DNA from 2 places in the Kineococcus rugosus genome. Region 1 is predicted to be linked to the other one. Evidence: predicted binding sites of a transcription regulator. Region 1 holds the regulator's gene; the other holds the start of a gene.
The links. The regulator LexA, encoded in region 1, represses DNA repair genes until DNA is damaged. The targets are predictions, from matches to a motif close to TCGAACANNTGTTCGA.
Positions count from the first base shown of each region.

Region 1 (8,754 bases):
ACCTCCCGCCAGTCCTCGCGGGGGGCCCAGCCGGAGGCGATGGCCGACAGCGTCTGACCCGGCTGGACCGTGACGACGACGGCTGCCGGTGCCCGGTGGACCCCCGCCGAGGCCCCGGTGAGGGCACCGGTGACGGCCACGACCGCCCCGGTGAGCGCGGTGGCCGCGGTGCAGGTGACGAGCAGGCGGCCGCGGCGGGTCAGGCGCAGACCGGTGGTGCCCGCGTGCGGGTGGCGGACCGGACGGGGGCGGCGGCGGTCGTGCCGGGCGCGCGGGGGCCGGTGCGCCGCCGCGCGGGACGGCCGGGCGAGGAACGGCTGCGACGGCTCGCAGGGCAGGACGAGGGCGGTGGTGCTCACGAGCGTGGGCCTCCATCTCGGGGTCGCCGCGATCGAACGGGTGTTCGATCGGGCGCGTCTGTTCTACCACCGTTCGAACGGTGGAGCGCAACCCCCGCAGGGGCCCGGGGAGGCCGACCGCGACGGCCGGCCCCCGGGCGCACCGGGGGGGGTGACGCGGGCAGACGCTGCCACCGCCCTCCGACAGACGCGCTGACCTGCGACGACGTCCAGGCCCTCGTCAGGAGGCGTACCGCCTGGCCGCCCGCTCGCGCGCCCGGGCCGCCTCGACCTCGCGGTCCTTCGGCGGGGCGGCGGTGACGAGGTCGTCCAGGAGGTGCTCGGTGGCGTGCGCGACGGCCGCGACGGCGCGGTCGAACGCCTCCTGGTTGCGCGCCGACGGCTTCGTCGTCCCGGCGACCTTGCGCACGTACTGCAGGGCCGCCGCCCGCACCTCCTCGCCCGTGGCGGGCGGTTCGAAGTTGTGCAGCTGGCGGATGTTCCGGCACATGGGACGAGCCTAGGCAGCGTCCCGGCACCCGACCAGGGCCTGGTCGACACGCCGGGTTCGAACACGTGTTTGATGCCCGGGGGCCGGGTGGCTAACGTTGCTCCACCGGGCGGTCGGCGAGCTCGACCGACCACGCGGCACCGCGCAGCGCCCCGGGTGACCATCGGACAGGGAGAAGGACGTGGCCGACGTGCTGGACGGCACCGACGAGAGCGGACCCGTGACGGAGCAGGCGCTCGGGACGGTCCACGAGTTCCCCGACCCTCCCCTGGCGCGCGACGGGCTCACCCAGCGGCAGCGCCGGGTCCTGCACGCCATCAAGGACTGCGTCGACCAGCGCGGGTACCCGCCGAGCATGCGGGAGATCGGGCAGGCCGTGGGCCTGACGAGCCCCTCCAGCGTCGCCCACCAGGTCAAGACCCTCGAGAGGCTGGGGTTCCTGCGCAAGGACCCGCGCCGCCCCCGCACCCTCGAGGTCGTCTCCCCGCCCCCGCGGTCGGGGTGGGGCGTGGTGGACGGCGTCAACGGCGTCGACGGCGCGGCCGCCGACAGCCACCCCGCCCCCGCGTACGTGCCCCTCGTGGGCCGCATCGCCGCCGGTGGCCCCATCCTCGCCGAGCAGCTCGTCGAGGAGGTGTTCCCGCTGCCGGCGCAGCTGATCGGCGCCGGGGAGCACTTCGTGCTCCGCGTCGTGGGCGAGTCGATGATCGAGGCGGCCATCTGCGACGGCGACTGGGTGGTCGTGCGCCGGCAGCCGACGGCCGAGAACGGGGACGTCGTCGCCGCCATGATCGACGGCGAGGCGACGGTGAAGGTGCTGCAGCGCAAGGACGGCCACGTCAAGCTGCTGCCCCGCAACCCGCTGTTCGACCCGATCGACGGCGACGAGGCCACCGTCCTGGGCCGGGTCACCGCCGTCCTGCGGAGCCTGTGACCCGCGCGGACCCGTCGCCGGCCCGTCGCCAGCCCGGCGCCGGTTCAGCGCACCGGCAGCACCAGCTCGACGGCCGCCTCGACCGCCAGCCGCGGTGAGGTGAGCACCGGGACGCTGAGGTCGCGCAGCAACGGCGCTGCGTCGACCATGCTCGCCTGGGCCAGCACGACGACGTCGACCGGCGGGTCCAGCGGCCGCAGCGCCCGGCGGACCGTGTCGGCCACCCCGGTCGTGTAGGTCAGCAGGTCCCCGGACTCGAACGCCGCCCACGTCCCGGTGCAGCGCACCTCGACGAAGTCGACGCGGCGACCGGTGTCCTCGGCGCACTCCCGCAGCAGCGGGACGAGCGTGGCGGCCGCCTCGTCCAGCGAGCTGACCACGGCGACCCGCCGCCCGGCCAGCACGGCCGCCTCCGCCATCGGGCGGTCCACGCGCACCACCCGCAGGCCGAGCTCGGCGCCGACGGCCTCAGCCGTCGCCCCGACCGTCGAGCACGTGCAGACGACGACGTCGGCCCCCTCGGCCACCAGCCGGCGCAGCCGGTCGCCCAGGGCGGCGCGCACGGCCTCGGGCCCCCGGGCCCGAGCGGCCGCGAGCAGGCCGGTGTCCACGAGGTGCCGATCAGCGACGGTGTCGTCCCGTTCGGCCAGCAGGTCGCGGAAGGTGCGCACGTGGGCGTGCGCGGTGTGCAGGAAGCCGACGGTGGCCACAGAGCGAGGATGCCACGCCCGTGGCCCCCCACCACCAGGAGGTGTCGCGGACGTCACTCGCTCAGCCGCCGCAGCGCCGCCAGCACCGTATCCGTCGACGTCGTCGCCCAGAAGTCCGGCAGCGACTCGCGCAGGAACCCGCCGTAGCGGGCCGTGGCCAGCCGGGAGTCCAGGACGGCGACGACCCCCTTGTCCTCCGCCGCCCGGATCAGCCGCCCCGCCCCCTGGGCCAGCCGGACGGCCGCGTGGGACACCGAGACGGTCAGGAACCCGTTGCCGCCGGCCGCGTCCACGGCCCGGGCCCGCGCCGACATGAGCGGGTCGTCGGGGCGGGGGAAGGGGATGCGGTCGATGACCACCAGCGAGCAGCTGGCGCCGGGCACGTCGACGCCCTGCCACAGCGACATCGTCCCGACCAGCGTCGTGGCGGGGTCGTCGGTGAAGTCCCGGACGAGCTTGGGCAGCCGGTCGTCGCCCTGGCACAGCACCGGCGTCGAGACGCGCCGGCGCAGCGCCTCGGCGGCCTCCTCGGCCGCCCGGCGCGAGGAGAACAGCCCCAGGGTGCGCCCCCCGGCGGCCTCCACGAGCGCCGCCAGCTCGTCCATCGCCGCCTCACCCGCCCCGGCCCGCCCCGGCGGGGGCAGGTGCCGGGCGACGTAGAGGATCCCCTGCCGGGGGTAGTCGAACGGGCTGCCGACGTCGACCCCCGTCCAGGCCGTGCCGGCCCCCTTGGCGCCCTTGAGCCCGAAGGCGCCGGCGACGGGGTCGAAGGACCCGCCCAGCGTCAGGGTCGCCGACGTGGCGACGACGGTCCGCTCGCTGAACAGCCTCTCCCGCAGCAGGCCCGCGACCGACAGCGGCGCGATGTGCAGGGACGGCGGCCGCGAGGCCGCCCCGAAGCCCGCGGTCACCCACGCCACGTCGTGACCGTCCTGGGCGTCCCGGCCCACCTCAGCGGCCAGCCGCTCGGCGACCGAGAAGACCTCCTGGACGGCGGCGCGCGCCAGGTGCCGGGCTCCGCGGGACTCGGGGTCCTCCTCCTTGCCGGCGGACTCGCCGGCGTCCTTGAGGTCGCTCAGCGCCTGCCGGGCGGCGTCGCGCACGGCGACGACGGCGTCGGCCAGCGCGTCGGGCCACCGGTCCAGCCGGCCCGGCGGGGCCTCCTCCAGCGCGGCCTCCAGGGCGACCGCGGCGTCGTCGAGGGCCTCGGCGACGATGCCGGCCGAGCGGCGCAGGCGCCGGGACGCGGTGTGCAGCACCGAGGCGGACAGCTCCGCCGTCGCCACGGCCGTCACCCGGTCGGCCAGTTCGTGGGCCTCGTCGACGACGAGCACGTCGTGCTCGGGCAGCAGCAGCCCGCTGTTCTCCAGGGCGTCGATGGCCGTCATGGCGTGGTTGGTGACGACGACGTCGACCTGGCGGGCCCGGGCCCGCACCCGCTCGGAGAAGCACTCGGCGGCCACCGGGCAGCGCTGGGACCCCAGGCACTCGCGGGCCGAGACGGACACCTGCCGCCAGGCGCGGTCGCTGACCCCGGGGTCCAGCTCGTCGCGGTCGCCGGTCTCGGTCGTCGCGGCCCACTCGCGCAGCCGCACCACCTCGCGGCCCAGCCGCCCGGCGTCCCCGCCGGCGCCGCTCGCCGCGACGGTGGGGGCGGCGATGTCGAACAGGGCGCCCTCGTCGGTGGGGAATCCGCCGTCGAGCTTGTTGCGGCACAGGTAGTTCGCCCGGCCCTTGAGCAGCTCCCAGGTGGGTTCGCGGCGCAGCGCCGGGGCCAGGGCCCGGGCCAGGCGCGGCAGGTCCCGCTCGACGACCTGGGCCTGCAGCGCCAGCGTCGCCGTCGTGACGACGACGCGGTGGTCGGTGTGCACGGCGTGCGCGACCGCCGGGACGAGGTAGGCCATCGACTTGCCCGTGCCGGTGCCGGCCTGCACGAGCAGGTGGCGGCGGGTGCGGATGGCGTCGGTGACGGCCTGCGCCATCCGCGCCTGCCCCTCCCGGCGCTGGCCGCCGAGGGCGTCGACGACGGCGTCGAGGAGGTCGGCGGCCTCGGGGCCGTCGACCTCCTCGTCCGCGACGTCGCGGGGGGCGGGGTCGGTGGACGTGCTCACCGGTCCATCCTCCCCCGTCGCACCGACACGACCGTCCGCCGTCCACAGCGGGTCCCCTCCGGGGCCCGCCGTGGACGCGGACGTCACCTCACGCGGTGCGCGTGAGCCGGTACCGCTCCAGCTCGGCCGCCAGCCGCGGGCGGACCCGGGCCAGCAGCCGCGTGCCGTCGGCGGTGTGCTCCTCGTCCAGCACCTGACCGGTGGTGTGCACCCGGTGGACGAGCTCGCCGCGGTCGTAGGGCACGACCACCTCGAGCTCGACGTCGGGCACCGGCAGCATCTCGGCGATGCGGGCGAGCAGCTCGTCCACGCCCTGCCCGGTGCGGGCCGAGACGGCGACCGCGTTCTTCTCCCGGCGCAGCAGCCGGTCGAGGACCTCAGGGTCGGCGACGTCGGCCTTGTTGACCGCCACCAGCTCCGGCACGCCCTGCGCGTCCACGTCGGCCAGGACGGCCCGCACCGCGGCGAGCTGCCCCTCGGGGTCGGGGTGCGACCCGTCGACGACGTGGAGGACGACGTCGGACTCGGCGACCTCCTCCAGCGTCGAGCGGAACGCCTCGACGAGCTGGTGCGGCAGCGAGCGGACGAACCCGACCGTGTCGGCCAGCGTGTACGGCCGCCCCTCGGGCGTCTGGGCCCGCCGGACGGTCGGGTCCAGCGTCGCGAACAGGGCGTTCTCGACGAGGACCCCGGCGCCGGTGAGCCGGTTGAGCAGGGAGCTCTTGCCCGCGTTGGTGTACCCGGCGATGGAGACCGCCGGGACGGCCCGGGCGTGCCGCAGCGAGCGCTTCTCGACCCGCGCGGTGCCCATGCCCTTGATCTCGCGGCGCAGCTTGGCCATCCGGCCCCGGATGCGCCGGCGGTCCAGCTCGATCTTCGTCTCACCGGGACCGCGGGAACCGATCCCCGCACCGCCGGCGACCCGGCCACCGGCCTGCCGGGACATCGACTCGCCCCACCCGCGCAGGCGCGGGAGGAGGTACTCGAGCTGGGCGAGCTCGACCTGGGCCTTGCCCTCCCGGCTCTTGGCGTGCTGGGCGAAGATGTCGAGGATGACGGCCGTCCGGTCGACGACCTTCACCTTGACGATGTCCTCCAGCCCGCGGCGCTGGGAGGCCGACAGCTCCCCGTCGCAGATGACGGTGTCGGCGCCCTCGGCGGCCACGAGGTCGGCCAGGGCGGCCGCCTTGCCCGCCCCCAGGTAGGTCGCGACGTCCGGGGTCGTGCGGCGCTGCAGCACGCCCGCGAGGACGTCGGAGCCGGCCGTGGCGGCCAGGGCCGACAGCTCCTGCAGCGAGACCTCGGCCTCGGCCCGGTTGGAGTCGGCGCTGGACCAGACCCCGGCCAGGACGACCCGCTCGAGCCGCAGCTGCCGGTACTCGACCTCGGTGACGTCCGAGAGCTCGGTGGACAGCCCGGCGGCGCGGCGCAGCGCGCGGCGGTCGGCGAGGTCGAGCTGGTCCCCGTCGAACGCGGTGTGACCGTCGGGATCGTCGTTCTCGCCCACCTCCTGCGCCGCGTTCTCCCCGTGACCGCGCAGGATGCGGGCGATGGCCCGGTCGAACTCCTGGTCGCGTTCGCTGTTCGTGGGTCCCGCGGACTGCTCCGTCGCGGGAACGTGGCGCTGGTTCATGGACCTCCTCGGTCGCTTCGTGGTGTGCGCCTAGCGTGACAGTGCAACCACGACGGGGGCGAGTTCATTTCACGCCCTACGCTTGCCCGTCGTGTCGCAGCCCGAGCCCGAGCACTACTTCTCCGCCCAGCCCGCCACGGCCGACGAGCGCCGCGAGCTGACCGTCGAGCTGGCCGGTCGCGAGGTCACCGTCACCACCGCCCGCGGCGTCTTCAGCGGCGACCGGGTCGACAAGGGCACCGCGGTGCTGCTGCCGCTCGTCGAGCCCGACGACGCCCCCGGCACGGTGCTCGACCTCGGCTGCGGCTGGGGCCCCGTCGCGCTGACCCTGGCGCTGCTGCGCCCGCACCAGGCGGTCCACGCCGTGGACGTCAACGAGCGCGCCCTGGACCTGGTGCGGCGCAACGCCGCGCGCCTGGGCACGACCGTGCACGCCGCGCTGCCCGACGCGGTCGACCCCGCCGTGCGCTTCGACGAGATCTGGTCCAACCCGCCGATCCGCATCGGCAAGGCGGCGCTGCACGAGCTGCTGCTGCGCTGGCTGCCGCGGCTGGCGCCCGGAGGGGTGGCGCACCTGGTCGTGCAGAAGAACCTGGGCGCGGACTCGCTGCACTCCTGGCTGGGCTCGGGGGTGCTGCCGGGCACCGCGACGACCCGGACGACGACGTCCGGGGGCTTCCGGGTGCTGACGGTCAGGCGGCAGGGGTGAGGGTGAGGACCCCGCGGGCGACGAGCTGAGCGGGCCCGGACAGCCAGACGGTCCCCTCCGACAGCGTCGACCCCGCACCGACGGTGACCACGAGCCGGCCGCCGGGCACCCGCACCCGCCACACCCCCGGTGCGCCCTCCCCGGCCCACGCGCGGGTCGCGAGCGCCGCGGCGCAGGCCCCGGTGCCGCAGGAGCGGGTCTCCCCGGAGCCGCGCTCGTGCACGCGCATCGCGATGTCGCCGATGTCGAGGTCGCCGTTGCCGTCGAGGTCGACGCCGTCGACGGGGACGACGAGCTCGACGTTGGTGCCGTGCGGCGGGACGGGCTCGACCTGCGGGGCGCGGCCCAGGTCGGCGGCGTCGAGCTCGGCGGCGTCGGGCAGGGCGACGACGGTGTGCGGGTTGCCGAGGTCGACGGACAGCGCGGGGCGGGCCACGCCGTCGAGGCCGGGGACCTGGACGAGGGCGTCGGACCCGTCGGCGAGGGCCCGGGCGCCGCCGGTGAGGGACCAGCGGCCCATGTCGGCCGTCCAGGAGCCGTCGGGCTCGCGGCGCAGGCGCTTGAGACCGGCCCGGGTGGCGACGCCGAACCAGGTGCCGTCCCCGGCCCCCTCGGGCAGCAGCCCGCTGCTCAGCAGGAACTCGGCGAAGACGCGGACGCCGTTGCCGCACATCTCGGCGACGGAGCCGTCGGAGTTGCGGTAGTCCATGAACCACTCGGCCTGGTCGGCCAGCGCCGCGGCGGCCGGTTCGGCGGCCGTGCGGACGGCGCGGATCAGCCCGTCCGCCCCGATCCCGGCGCGCCGGTCGCAGATCGCGGCGACCAGCTGCGCGTCCGGTGCCCAGGAGCCGTCGGGGTCGGCGACGAGCACGAAGTCGTTCTCGGTGCCGTGGCCCTTGGTGAAGGGGATCTCGCTGGTCACGCGGCCGATGCTACGGGCAGCAGGTCGACGATCCGGCGGGCGAGGTCCTCGGCGGTGGTGCCGTCGGGGGCGTCGAGCCAGTGCACGCGCCCGTCGCGGCGGAACCAGGACTCCTGCTTGCGGGCGAAGCGCCGGGTCAGGCGGGCGGTGAGCTCGCGGGCCTCGTCGTCGGTGGTCGTGCCGTCGAGGGCGTCGAGGACCTGGGCGTAGCCGAGGGCGCGGCCGGCGGTCAGCCCCTCGCGCAGGCCCCGGGCCTGCAGGGCCCGGACCTCCTCGACCAGACCGGCGGCCCACATGCGCTCCACGCGGGCGTCGATGCGGGCGACGAGCTGGTCGCGGGGCACCGCGAGGCCGACCTGCAGGGTCGGGCGCAGGTACGTCGGCTCGGGCAGGGCGGCCGCGAAGGGGGCCCCGGTGATCTCGCCGACCTCCAGGGCCCGCACGATGCGGCGGCCGTTGCCGGGCAGGATCCGGGCGGCGGCCCCGGGGTCGGAGGCGGCCAGCCGGGCGTGCAGGGCGTGCGGGCCGACGCGCTCGAGCTCGGCCTCGAGCCGGGCCCGGACGGCGGGGTCCTTGCCGGGGAAGCGGAGGTCGTCGAGCGCGGCGCGCACGTACAGCCCCGACCCGCCGACGAGGACGGGGACGCGACCGCGGCCGGTGACGTCGTCGAAGACGTCCCGGGCCCACTGCTGGAAGGCGGCGACCTCGGCGGTCTCGGTGACGTCGAGGACGTCGAGGAGGTGGTGCGGGACGCCGCGCCGCTCGGCCTGCGTGATCTTCGCGGTGCCGATGTCCATCCCGCGGTAGAACTGCAGCGCGTCGGCGTTCACGACCTCGCCGGGGGTGCCGGTGGCCCGCTCGAGCAGCCGGGCGAGGGCGACGCCGA
Region 1 is NZ_JBJLSJ010000028.1:45,763-54,516, reverse strand. Features, by position in the region: gene ACRYM6_RS16185 (LysM peptidoglycan-binding domain-containing protein) at 1-359, opposite strand, end outside; gene ACRYM6_RS16180 (DUF2277 domain-containing protein) at 580-849, opposite strand; gene lexA (transcriptional repressor LexA) at 1,031-1,783, shown strand; gene ACRYM6_RS16170 (aspartate/glutamate racemase family protein) at 1,828-2,493, opposite strand; gene ACRYM6_RS16165 (ATP-dependent DNA helicase) at 2,547-4,604, opposite strand; gene hflX (GTPase HflX) at 4,693-6,237, opposite strand; gene ACRYM6_RS16155 (class I SAM-dependent methyltransferase) at 6,329-6,946, shown strand; gene dapF (diaminopimelate epimerase) at 6,930-7,868, opposite strand; gene miaA (tRNA (adenosine(37)-N6)-dimethylallyltransferase MiaA) at 7,865-8,754, opposite strand, start outside.

Region 2 (8,754 bases), on a different contig from region 1:
TCGGCGCCGGGGTGTGGGCCGTGCTCGGGGTCATCGGGTTCGTCCAGGTCGTCACCGCCGTCGGGCGCCGGCTCTAGGGCGCCCCGACCAGGTCCGCGACGATGCGGGCCGACAGCCCCACCAGCGGCAGCCCGCCACCGGGGTGGGCCGTCCCGCCGACCAGGAACAGGCCGGGCACGGGGGAGCGGTTCGCCGGCCGCAGGAACGCCGACCGCGCCCCGTTGCTGGCGGTGCCGTAGATCGCCCCGCCGTCGCTGCCGGTCCGCTCGGCCAGGTCCGCGGGCGTGCGGACCTCGCTCCAGCGCACCCGGTCCCGCACGTCCAGGCCCCGGCGGGCCATCGTCGCGAGCACCAGCTCGGCGTGCCGGGCCACGAGCTCCCCGTCCCGCCAGTCCGTCCCCCCGCCGGGGTCGTGGACGGGGGCGTTGACCAGCACGAACCACGCCTCGGAGTCCTCGTCCGGGCGCAGCGCCGGGTCGTCGGGCGCGCTGACGTACACCGTCGGGTCCGCCACCGGCCGGCCCGCGGCCAGGTCGGCGAACTCCGCGTCGTAGTCCTCCGGGAACAGCACCGTGTGGTGCCGCAGCCCCGGCGTGCGGCCCTCCAGCGCCAGCAGCAGCACGAAGCCCGACGACGACCGCAACCGCCGGCGCGGCCGCAACCGCGGCCGGGGGAGCAGCTCGCCGTACAGCCCCGCCGCGTCCACCGCCGAGACCACGACGTCGGCCCGCACCCGGGTCCCGTCGGCCAGTTCCACCCCCGACGCCCGGCCCCCGGTCTCCAGGACCCGCACGACCGGGGTGTGCGTCCGGATCCGGGCCCCGCGCTCGCGCGCGCGCTCGGCGACCGCCTGCGCCAGCAGGTGCAGCCCACCGCGCACGTACCAGGCGCCGAAGGCCTGCTCCACGAACGGGACGGTCGCCAGCGCCGCCGGCGCCTTCGCCGGGTGCGACCCCGAGTACGTCGCGTACCGGTCCAGCAGCGTCCGCAGCCGGGGATCGCGCAGGTACGTCCGCCCCAGCCCCCGCAGCGACGACCACGGCGCCACCGTCCGCAGGGCGGAGGTGTCGCGCGCCAGCGCCAGCAGCGTGCGCGGGCCCTCCAGCGCCGACTCCAGGAACGGCTCGCGGGCCACGTCCCAGATCCGCGCCGCCCGCCGCTGGAACGCCGTCCACTGCGCCCCCGCCCCGCCGCCCAGGGCCTCGTCGAGGGCGCGCGCCACCGCCGGCAGGCCCCCGCCGGGCAGGTCGAGCTCCGTGCCGTCGCCGAACCGGTAGTGCGCCACCGGGTCCAGCGGGACCACGTCGAGGACGTCCTCGATCGGGGTGCCGGTCTTCAGGAACAGGTCCCGCTGGACCGCCGGCAGGGTCAGCAGCGACGGACCGGTGTCGAAGGAGAAGCCGTCCCGGCTGAACCAGCCCAGCTTCCCGCCGACCTCCGGGCCCTGCTCGAACACCTCGACGTCGTGACCCAGGGCCGCCAGCCGCGCCGCGGCCGACAACCCCCCGAACCCCGCGCCGACGACGACGACGCGGCTCACAGCTCCCGCCCCTTCCAGCGCAGCCCGCCCCGGTCCCGGCGGCGCCAGGAATCGGCCAGCAGCCCCAGCAGCACCGCGACCGAGGCCGGGTGCGCGAACGCGTCCGGCAGCGACCGGCCCCCGGTGCGCTCGGCCGCGGCGTACCGGCCGACGACCCCGGCGAGGTAGCCGACCGCGCCCGCGCGCGAGCCCCCCAGGGCCGCGACCGGCGGCAGCAGGTACGTCACCGCCAGCCCCGCGCCGACCGCGACCGCCGCCGGCCGCGAGCCGAACGCCGACCACAGCGACTTCGCGTACCCCGCGCGCAGCTCGGCCCACCCCCGGTACATCCGGCACGTCCCCAGCGCCGTCCCGTCGACGACACCACCGCGACCCCCCGCCGCCTTCACCGCCCGCACCAGCGCCAGGTCCTCCAGCACCTCGCCCCGCACCGACCCGTGCCCCCCGGCGCGGCGGTACGCCGCGGCGTCCACCACGAGGAACTGCCCGTTGGCCGCCGCCAGCGAGGGCCGCGCGGACACCTCGGCCCGCCGCAGCGGCAGCGTCGTCAGCCACGACCACTGCAGCAGCGGCTGGACCAGGCGCTCGCTCCACGTCAGCGCCAGCTGCCGCGGGTACGGGCACACCACGTCCAGCCCCGCACCCCGCAGCAGCTCCACGGCCGCCGCCACCGCGTGCGGGGCCAGGACCACGTCGGCGTCCACGAACACCAGCACGTCGCCGCGCGCCCGCCGCGCCAGCACGTGGCAGGCGTGCGTCTTGCCCAGCCAGCCCGGCGGTGGTCCCTCGCCGCGCAGCAGCCGCACCCGCGGGTCACCGGCCGCGACCGCCTCGACGACGGCCGCGGTGCGGTCGGAGGAGTCGTCGTCGAGGACGAGGACCTCGTAGTCCGGCAGCTGCACCTGGTCGAGCAACGACGTCAGGCACTCCCGGACGACGTCCTCCTCGTCGCGGGCGGGCACCAGGACGCTGACCCGGCCCGGGACCGGCGGCGGGTCGAGCGAGGGCACCCGCAGGGCCCGGGCGTTCAGCAGCGAGTGGACCGTCAGCGCGACGGCGCTCGCCGACCCCGCCCACGTCAGGGCCCGCAGCGGCCTCACCGGCCCGACACCAGCGACCGCAGGTACGGCAGGACCGTCAGCCCCATCGCGACCCCGCCGTAGGCGGCGACCACGGGACGGCGGAAGAACGCCGCGTTGGCCAGCGTCGACCCGAGCCACGTCCAGCCGAGCAGGGCCGCCGGCACGGTCTGCGGGGTCGCCCGCTCGGCGGGCAGGGCCCGGTGCAGGGCCGCGCACATCACGGCCGAGGTCAGCAACCAGCCCGCGTAGTTGGACAGCGGGATCCCCGGGACCCCCGGCAGGTGCGGCCTCGGCGTCCCGAAGGTCCAGTGCCCCGCGGCGGTCATCTGCGGGTCGAGGAAGAGGTCCCAGGAGGCGAGCGTCCAGGCGGCGGCCGCGACGGTGACGACGTCCCGGCGCGCCCCCGGGAGGTCCCTCGCCAGGTGCCGCCCCAGCCGGACCGCGGGGTGCGCGAGCATCGTCCAGGCCAGCGGCACCACCACGGGCACGCCCAGGACCTGCGGGCCGAGGGTCCCGGCGTAGCGGTACCGGCCGAACGGCAGGCCCGTGCGGGTCCCGACCGCCTCCGCGGCCAGCCCCAGCCCGCCGGCGACCGCGAGCGTCGTCGCCGCCGCGCGCAGGCCGCCGCGCCGGGCCGCGTCGGCGACCGAGGCGGCGGCGAAGGCCGCGACCGACCCGATGGTGGTGCGCCGCAGGGCTTCCCCGCGCAGCAGCGGGTAGGCCACCTGGGACAGGACGGCACCCCCCGCGAGGGCGCCGGGCAGGACTCCGGTGAGCGTTCGGGCGCGGGGGGAGAGCACGTCCAGCACTCTAGGGACGCAGTGCGACACCGGCCGCGCGGGGCCCGGGAGCGCGCCGGGCCACCTCACGGGGTCCGGCCGCCCAGGGTGCCGCGCACCCCCACGACGTCGAACCGCGCGAACAGCTCCTCGGCGTACCAGCCCTCCCGCGGGGTGCGGACCATGACGTCGCGGTGCGCGGCCCCCCGGTGGGCGAACTCGCGCAGCGCCCGCGTGGAGTCCCACAGCGAGAACGTGCCCTGGAACCCCAGCGGGGCCTCACCGATCCCGAACGCGCAGCGCAGGCCCGGCACCGCGTGCAGCTCGGCGGCCACCGGCGGCACCGCCCGCCAGAACGAGGCGGCCCGGTGCGGGCGCAGGCGGGCGCGGGTGATGGAGGCCACCGGCCCGTCGCCGTCCGCCGCGGGGCCGGACCCCGAGCCGCCGAAGGGCTCGCGCCCCGACCAGCGACCGCGGCTGCTGCGCGGCGCGAGCCGGAACTGGGCGCGCTCGCGGGCGATGCCGGCCCACGCCCGGGCCGGTCGCGAGGTCTCGAACCGTTCGGCGTCGGCGGGGGAGTCCCACGCCACCAGGGCCGCCCAGCGCAGCGGGTCGGCGTCCCGGACGGTGAAGGTGCGGCCGTCGCCGGTGCCCAGGAGCTTGGCGAAGCGGGCCCCGGGCAGCCGGGGCAGGACCGGGCGGTCGGCGGCCATCCGCCACAGGGCGCGGGGGACGTCCTGCGCCGCAACGGTCCAGACGTCGAGCGTGACGAGCTGCGGGGCGGGCACCGGGTGAGGCTACCCGGGGACGGTGGTGCCGACCTGTTCGCGCACCACCACCGCGCAGTCGGCCGGCCGGTCCCACGGCGGGACGTGCCCGCACTCGGGCCAGACGATCCACCGCGCGTGCGCCGGGGCCGCCTCCCGGCGGCAGAACTGCGGGGGGAGCACCCTGTCCCGGCCGCCCGCGACGACCGTCACCGGTGCGCGGACGTCCTCGGCGCCGGTGAAGGCCCCCGCGGCGATGCCGGCGTCGGCGGCCACGTACCCGGGGGCCGTCGCGATGGCGGCCAGCGCGTCGCGGACGACCTCGACGGGCAGGCTGCGCGGTGCCGTGCTCGTCGCGGCCAGCGCGATCGTCACCCCGACCCGGGTGGTCGCGACCCGGCCGGGCAGCCGCCCGGCGAGCCGGGCGAACTGCTGCCCCGTCGGCAGCAGCGGCGGGCGGCGACGGGGCGTGGTCCACAACCCCGCGGGCGTGAAGGCCGTCACGTCGGCGACGGCGCCGTCCCGTTCCCCGGCCGCCGCCTCCAGGGTGATCCAGCCCCCCAGGGAGTGCCCCACCAGGTGCACCGGTTCCCCCTGCGCCGCGGCGAACCGCCGCAGCCGCGCCCCCAGGGCGCGGGGCGTCATGCTCTCCGGGGGGACCGGCGGGGCGCCCCCGTGACCGGGCAGGTCCACTAGGACGACCCGGTGGTCGGCGGCCAGGTGCGGCACCATCAGCGACCACGCCGAGGCGGCTCCGCCCAGGCCGTGCACGAGCACCAGGAGCGGGCGGGCGGGGTCGGACGACCCCGTGCGGTGGACGGCGAACCCCTCGATCAGCTCGGTCATCCGAGTTCGACGGGGTGGCCCCCCGTCAGGCGCAGGAGCTCGTCGTAGCGGGTGCGGAAGACGGCGTGCGGGTGGCCCGCCGGCACCCACACGTCCTGGTGCGGGGCCAGGGCGACGTCGACGAACGTCGGCAACGGCTCCGACAGGCCCAGGGGGGACGCCGAGCCCAGGACCGACCCGGTGCGCCGCAGGACGTCCGTGTCGTCGTCGCGGAACAGCTCCGGTTCGCACAGCACGGCCGCCAGCGCGGGGAGGAACAACGGGTGGGCCGCGGAGGAGATGACGAACAGGTGGCGGTCGTCGCGGGTGCGCAGGACCGCCGTGGCGGCGATCGCCGCCACCGGCACCCGCAGGTGCCGCGCCAGCGCGGCGGTGTCCCCCGGGGGGACCGGCACCTCCCGGACCTCACCGGCCGCGTCCAGGTCCAGCAGCGCTCCCGCCGTGCACTCGACGGCGGGCACGTGCAGCACGGAGGGCCGGTCGGAGGGGGCGGTCGTCAGGGAACCACCGCCCGTGGCCGGTTCCTGACGCGGCATCCACCTCATGCACCCTCAGCGTAGAACCGTTCCCGTTCCCCGTCGCCCCGAGCGGCCCGGTGGCCGGGGAGCGCCTCACCCCTCCTCGGCCACCAGCACGTTGCTCCCGCTGAGGACGTGCACGCCCACGGCCGGGGACGTCGTGGTCGCGGTCCCCTCGATGGGGCGGTAGGGCAGCCCGGCGATCGTGTACTCCCCGGACCAGGTGGTCGTGAGGGTGATCGCGCGGTCGCCGGGCTCGGTGTACGCGTGGGTCAGCGTCTGGTGCGGGTACGGCCGCCCCGGGTCGCTCGTCGGCCCGATCCTCCGCCCGTCCCCGAGGTCCCACGTCCAGCTGGTCGGGGTGGCGCGGATCGTGACCGGGAACCCCAGCACGGTCGTGTCCCGGGTGACCGTCCCGCCGGTGGTGTGCAGCACCAGGGGGACGTTCAGGATCGCCTCCCCGGTGCCCGGCTGCAGGTGCACCGGGCTGGGCGGCAGGCCGACCCGGCGCAGGTCGGAGACCGTGACGGCCGGGATGACCACGGGCTGACCCGCTGGGGCGTCGCTCGTGCACCGCGTTCCGTCGTTGGTCCAGCGGGCCTGCCCTGCGACCTGGATCCACGTCGTGGCGAAGGTCTGCCCCGGGGGGCACGTGTTGTCGGAGGCGCCGCAATAGTTGTCGTTGCGGAAGCCCTCCGGGCTGTTGCCGCCGCAGGCGGGCGTGCGTACGACGGTGACGGGCTGACCCGTCTTCCCGCCTCTAGCTGTTCTCCTGGGGGGCTGCGCTCCGCTTCCCGGATGCCTCTGCCAAGCACCGACCTTGACGCCATCGCCGTCCGCGTGGGCGCGGTCCGAGACCGAGGCGTGCGCGTTCGCGGGTGCCATCAGTGCAACTAGCAGGACTGCCGGAGCTACCGGCGTGATCGCTCTCACTCCACCTCCCGCACGGCCCAACGACCCTCGATCCACTTCAACCAGAGATAACCCGTGAGTTCTGGCGCTGCCGGGACGTCTTCGATCAAAGTGCCGTCCGAGCGGAGGAGCTGGTGCGCTGGCCGAGAGAGTTCGACGTCCATGTCGGTCTCTCCCGCTTCTGGATCCCAGGAGAGGATTCGCGTCCCGTGGAACTCCAAGATCGTTCCAGTGCTGACGTACCCCGCCTCTCGATAGGCGTCGATCTCATCGGCGTATGCCGCGCACCCGGTGCAGTCCTCGGTTGAGATGCGACGAAGCAGGGTCGAATCGCCTGTCTCTCTGGCGTGGTTCATCACGTGCTCGAAGTACGCCGCGAAGGCGCTCGCGCCGTCCGGAGTGAAGGTTTTGCTGAGCTCGCTCTGCGGTGGAGCAGGAGGAAGGGCCTCCGCCGAGGGGCGGGTTCCAAAGCTTGCAGTTCCGGCTTCTCCTGGCCGTTCAGTGCTTGTCGTGTCGGACCCTGCCGCAATGGGTGCCTGCGGCGCGGCTTCCTCGTTCGAACACCCGACGAGCAGTCCGAGGCACACGAGCCCGGTGGCGGTCGCGGTGAGGGGACGGAGCTGGATCACCGGCGCACGCTCCCACGTTCCCCGGGTCGCCGGGGGCGCCGGACGGCGCGCTGTGGACAACCTGTCGGCCGTTCGGGTGACGGTCCGGGAGGGGCCCCGGCCGGGTCACCCTCGGCGCTCGGACCGCGACTCCCCGTCGTGTGGACAACCCGTTCGGCGTTGACGGACGCCGAGGGCCGTGGTGTAGCTTCGAGGTGTGTTCGAACCGGTGTTCGAACACGACGAGGCCACTCGCGGTGCGGTCCGGTGGGAGGGGAAGCTCCCCGGGCCGCACCCGGGTGCGTCCTCGCGGGCCGCTTCCCCCGGCTCACCGCGCCGCGCGGTCCGCCGCGGCGCCGGCTCGAGTGGGGAGGGTGACGAAGGTGCGACGGTTCTCCGACGAGGTGCACGTCCGGTCCGGCGAACTGGCCGAGGGGGGCCGGGGTCCGGTCCAGTTCATCTGGCGCGGCAGGCTCTACGTGGTCCGCGAGGTCCTGTCCCGCTGGCGCGAGCGCAGCGCCTGGTGGGAGCACGCCGCGATCGCCGCCGTCCACGGCGACGCCACCGACCCCGGCGCCACCCGGGACCGTCGCGCGCGTCCCGTCCTGGAGATCGGCGACCTCGAGCGTGAGGTCTTCCGCGTGGAGGCCGGTTCCGGCCGCACCGGCGGCTGGGGCGTCTACGACCTGGCCCGGCCGGTGGCGCCGGGGACGGCGGTCGTGTCGGAGGTCGCTGGTAGTTCTTCCTCCGAAGCGTCGGAGGACTGGCAGTTGCTGCGGGTCAGCGACTGAGGCCGTCGACGAGAACCGATCAGACCGACCGGAGGTGCACGCGATGTCCACCCGCTTCGACGTCCCCGCTGGCGTCCCCCGTCCGCTGACGACGGCCGCTCTCGACCTCCTCGCCCGCTGCGAGGACGAACTGCTCACCGCGCTGCGCGCCGAGGACGTGGCCGAGCGGTACGTCCACGCCCACCTGGCCGCGCTCCGGGCCGGGGCCGCGCTCGTCGCGCTCAACGGCCGCCCCGCGCGGGGTCGTCGCGGCGGGGGTCCGCGCAGCGTGTGGGAGATGCTGCCCGCCTTCGACCCGGCGTTGCAGGGTTGGGCGGACCGGTTCGCGCTGACCGCCTCCGTCCGCGCGGCCGTCGAGGCGGGCCGCGTCGGGGTCGTGGACGCGGCGGCGGCCGACGACCTGCTCGCCGACGCCGAACGGTTCCACCGCGTGGTCGAGTCGATGCTCGGGCTGAGCGCCCTGCCGATCGCCGGCTGACCCCGCGGCGCCGCCGCTCCGGACCGCAGAACCAGGACCCACCCGGTCTTCCCCACGGGCACGTTCCGAAGGACGTCCCATGACCGCCCCACGCACCACCCCGTTCCCGCACCTGCACGTCGCGTCGGCGTACTCGTTGCGCTACGGGACCTCGACCCCCGCCGACCTCGTCTCCCGGGCGGCCGACCTCGGGATGTCGACCGTGGCCCTGACCGACCGCGACGGCCTGTACGGGGCGGTGAAGTTCGTCCGGGCCTGCGAGCGGGCCGGTCTCGCCCCCGTCCTCGGGGTCGACCTGGCCACCGCACCCACCGGGCTGGCCGACGACCTCCCCGGATGGGCCGACCCCTCGGTCCGCCTGCGGCGCGGGCCCGCGCGGACCCCTGCCCGGGGCGGCCCGGTGGTCGACCCGCGGTTCCCCCGCGCCACCGTC
Region 2 is NZ_JBJLSJ010000004.1:106,790-115,543, forward strand. Features, by position in the region: gene ACRYM6_RS03390 (CDP-alcohol phosphatidyltransferase family protein) at 1-77, shown strand, start outside; gene ACRYM6_RS03395 (phytoene desaturase family protein) at 74-1,540, opposite strand; gene ACRYM6_RS03400 (glycosyltransferase family 2 protein) at 1,537-2,640, opposite strand; gene ACRYM6_RS03405 (carotenoid biosynthesis protein) at 2,637-3,422, opposite strand; gene ACRYM6_RS03410 (monooxygenase) at 3,488-4,189, opposite strand; gene ACRYM6_RS03415 (alpha/beta fold hydrolase) at 4,199-5,014, opposite strand; gene ACRYM6_RS03420 (aminoacyl-tRNA deacylase) at 5,011-5,559, opposite strand; gene ACRYM6_RS03425 (hypothetical protein) at 5,626-6,075, opposite strand; gene ACRYM6_RS03430 (DUF6318 family protein) at 6,462-7,073, opposite strand; gene ACRYM6_RS03435 (DUF6504 family protein) at 7,427-7,843, shown strand; gene ACRYM6_RS03440 (SAV_6107 family HEPN domain-containing protein) at 7,887-8,321, shown strand; gene ACRYM6_RS03445 (DNA polymerase III subunit alpha) at 8,401-8,754, shown strand, end outside.
Region 2: ACRYM6_RS03435 (DUF6504 family protein) is a predicted target of LexA. The motif match lies at 7,274-7,289, and genes of this name have one in related genera.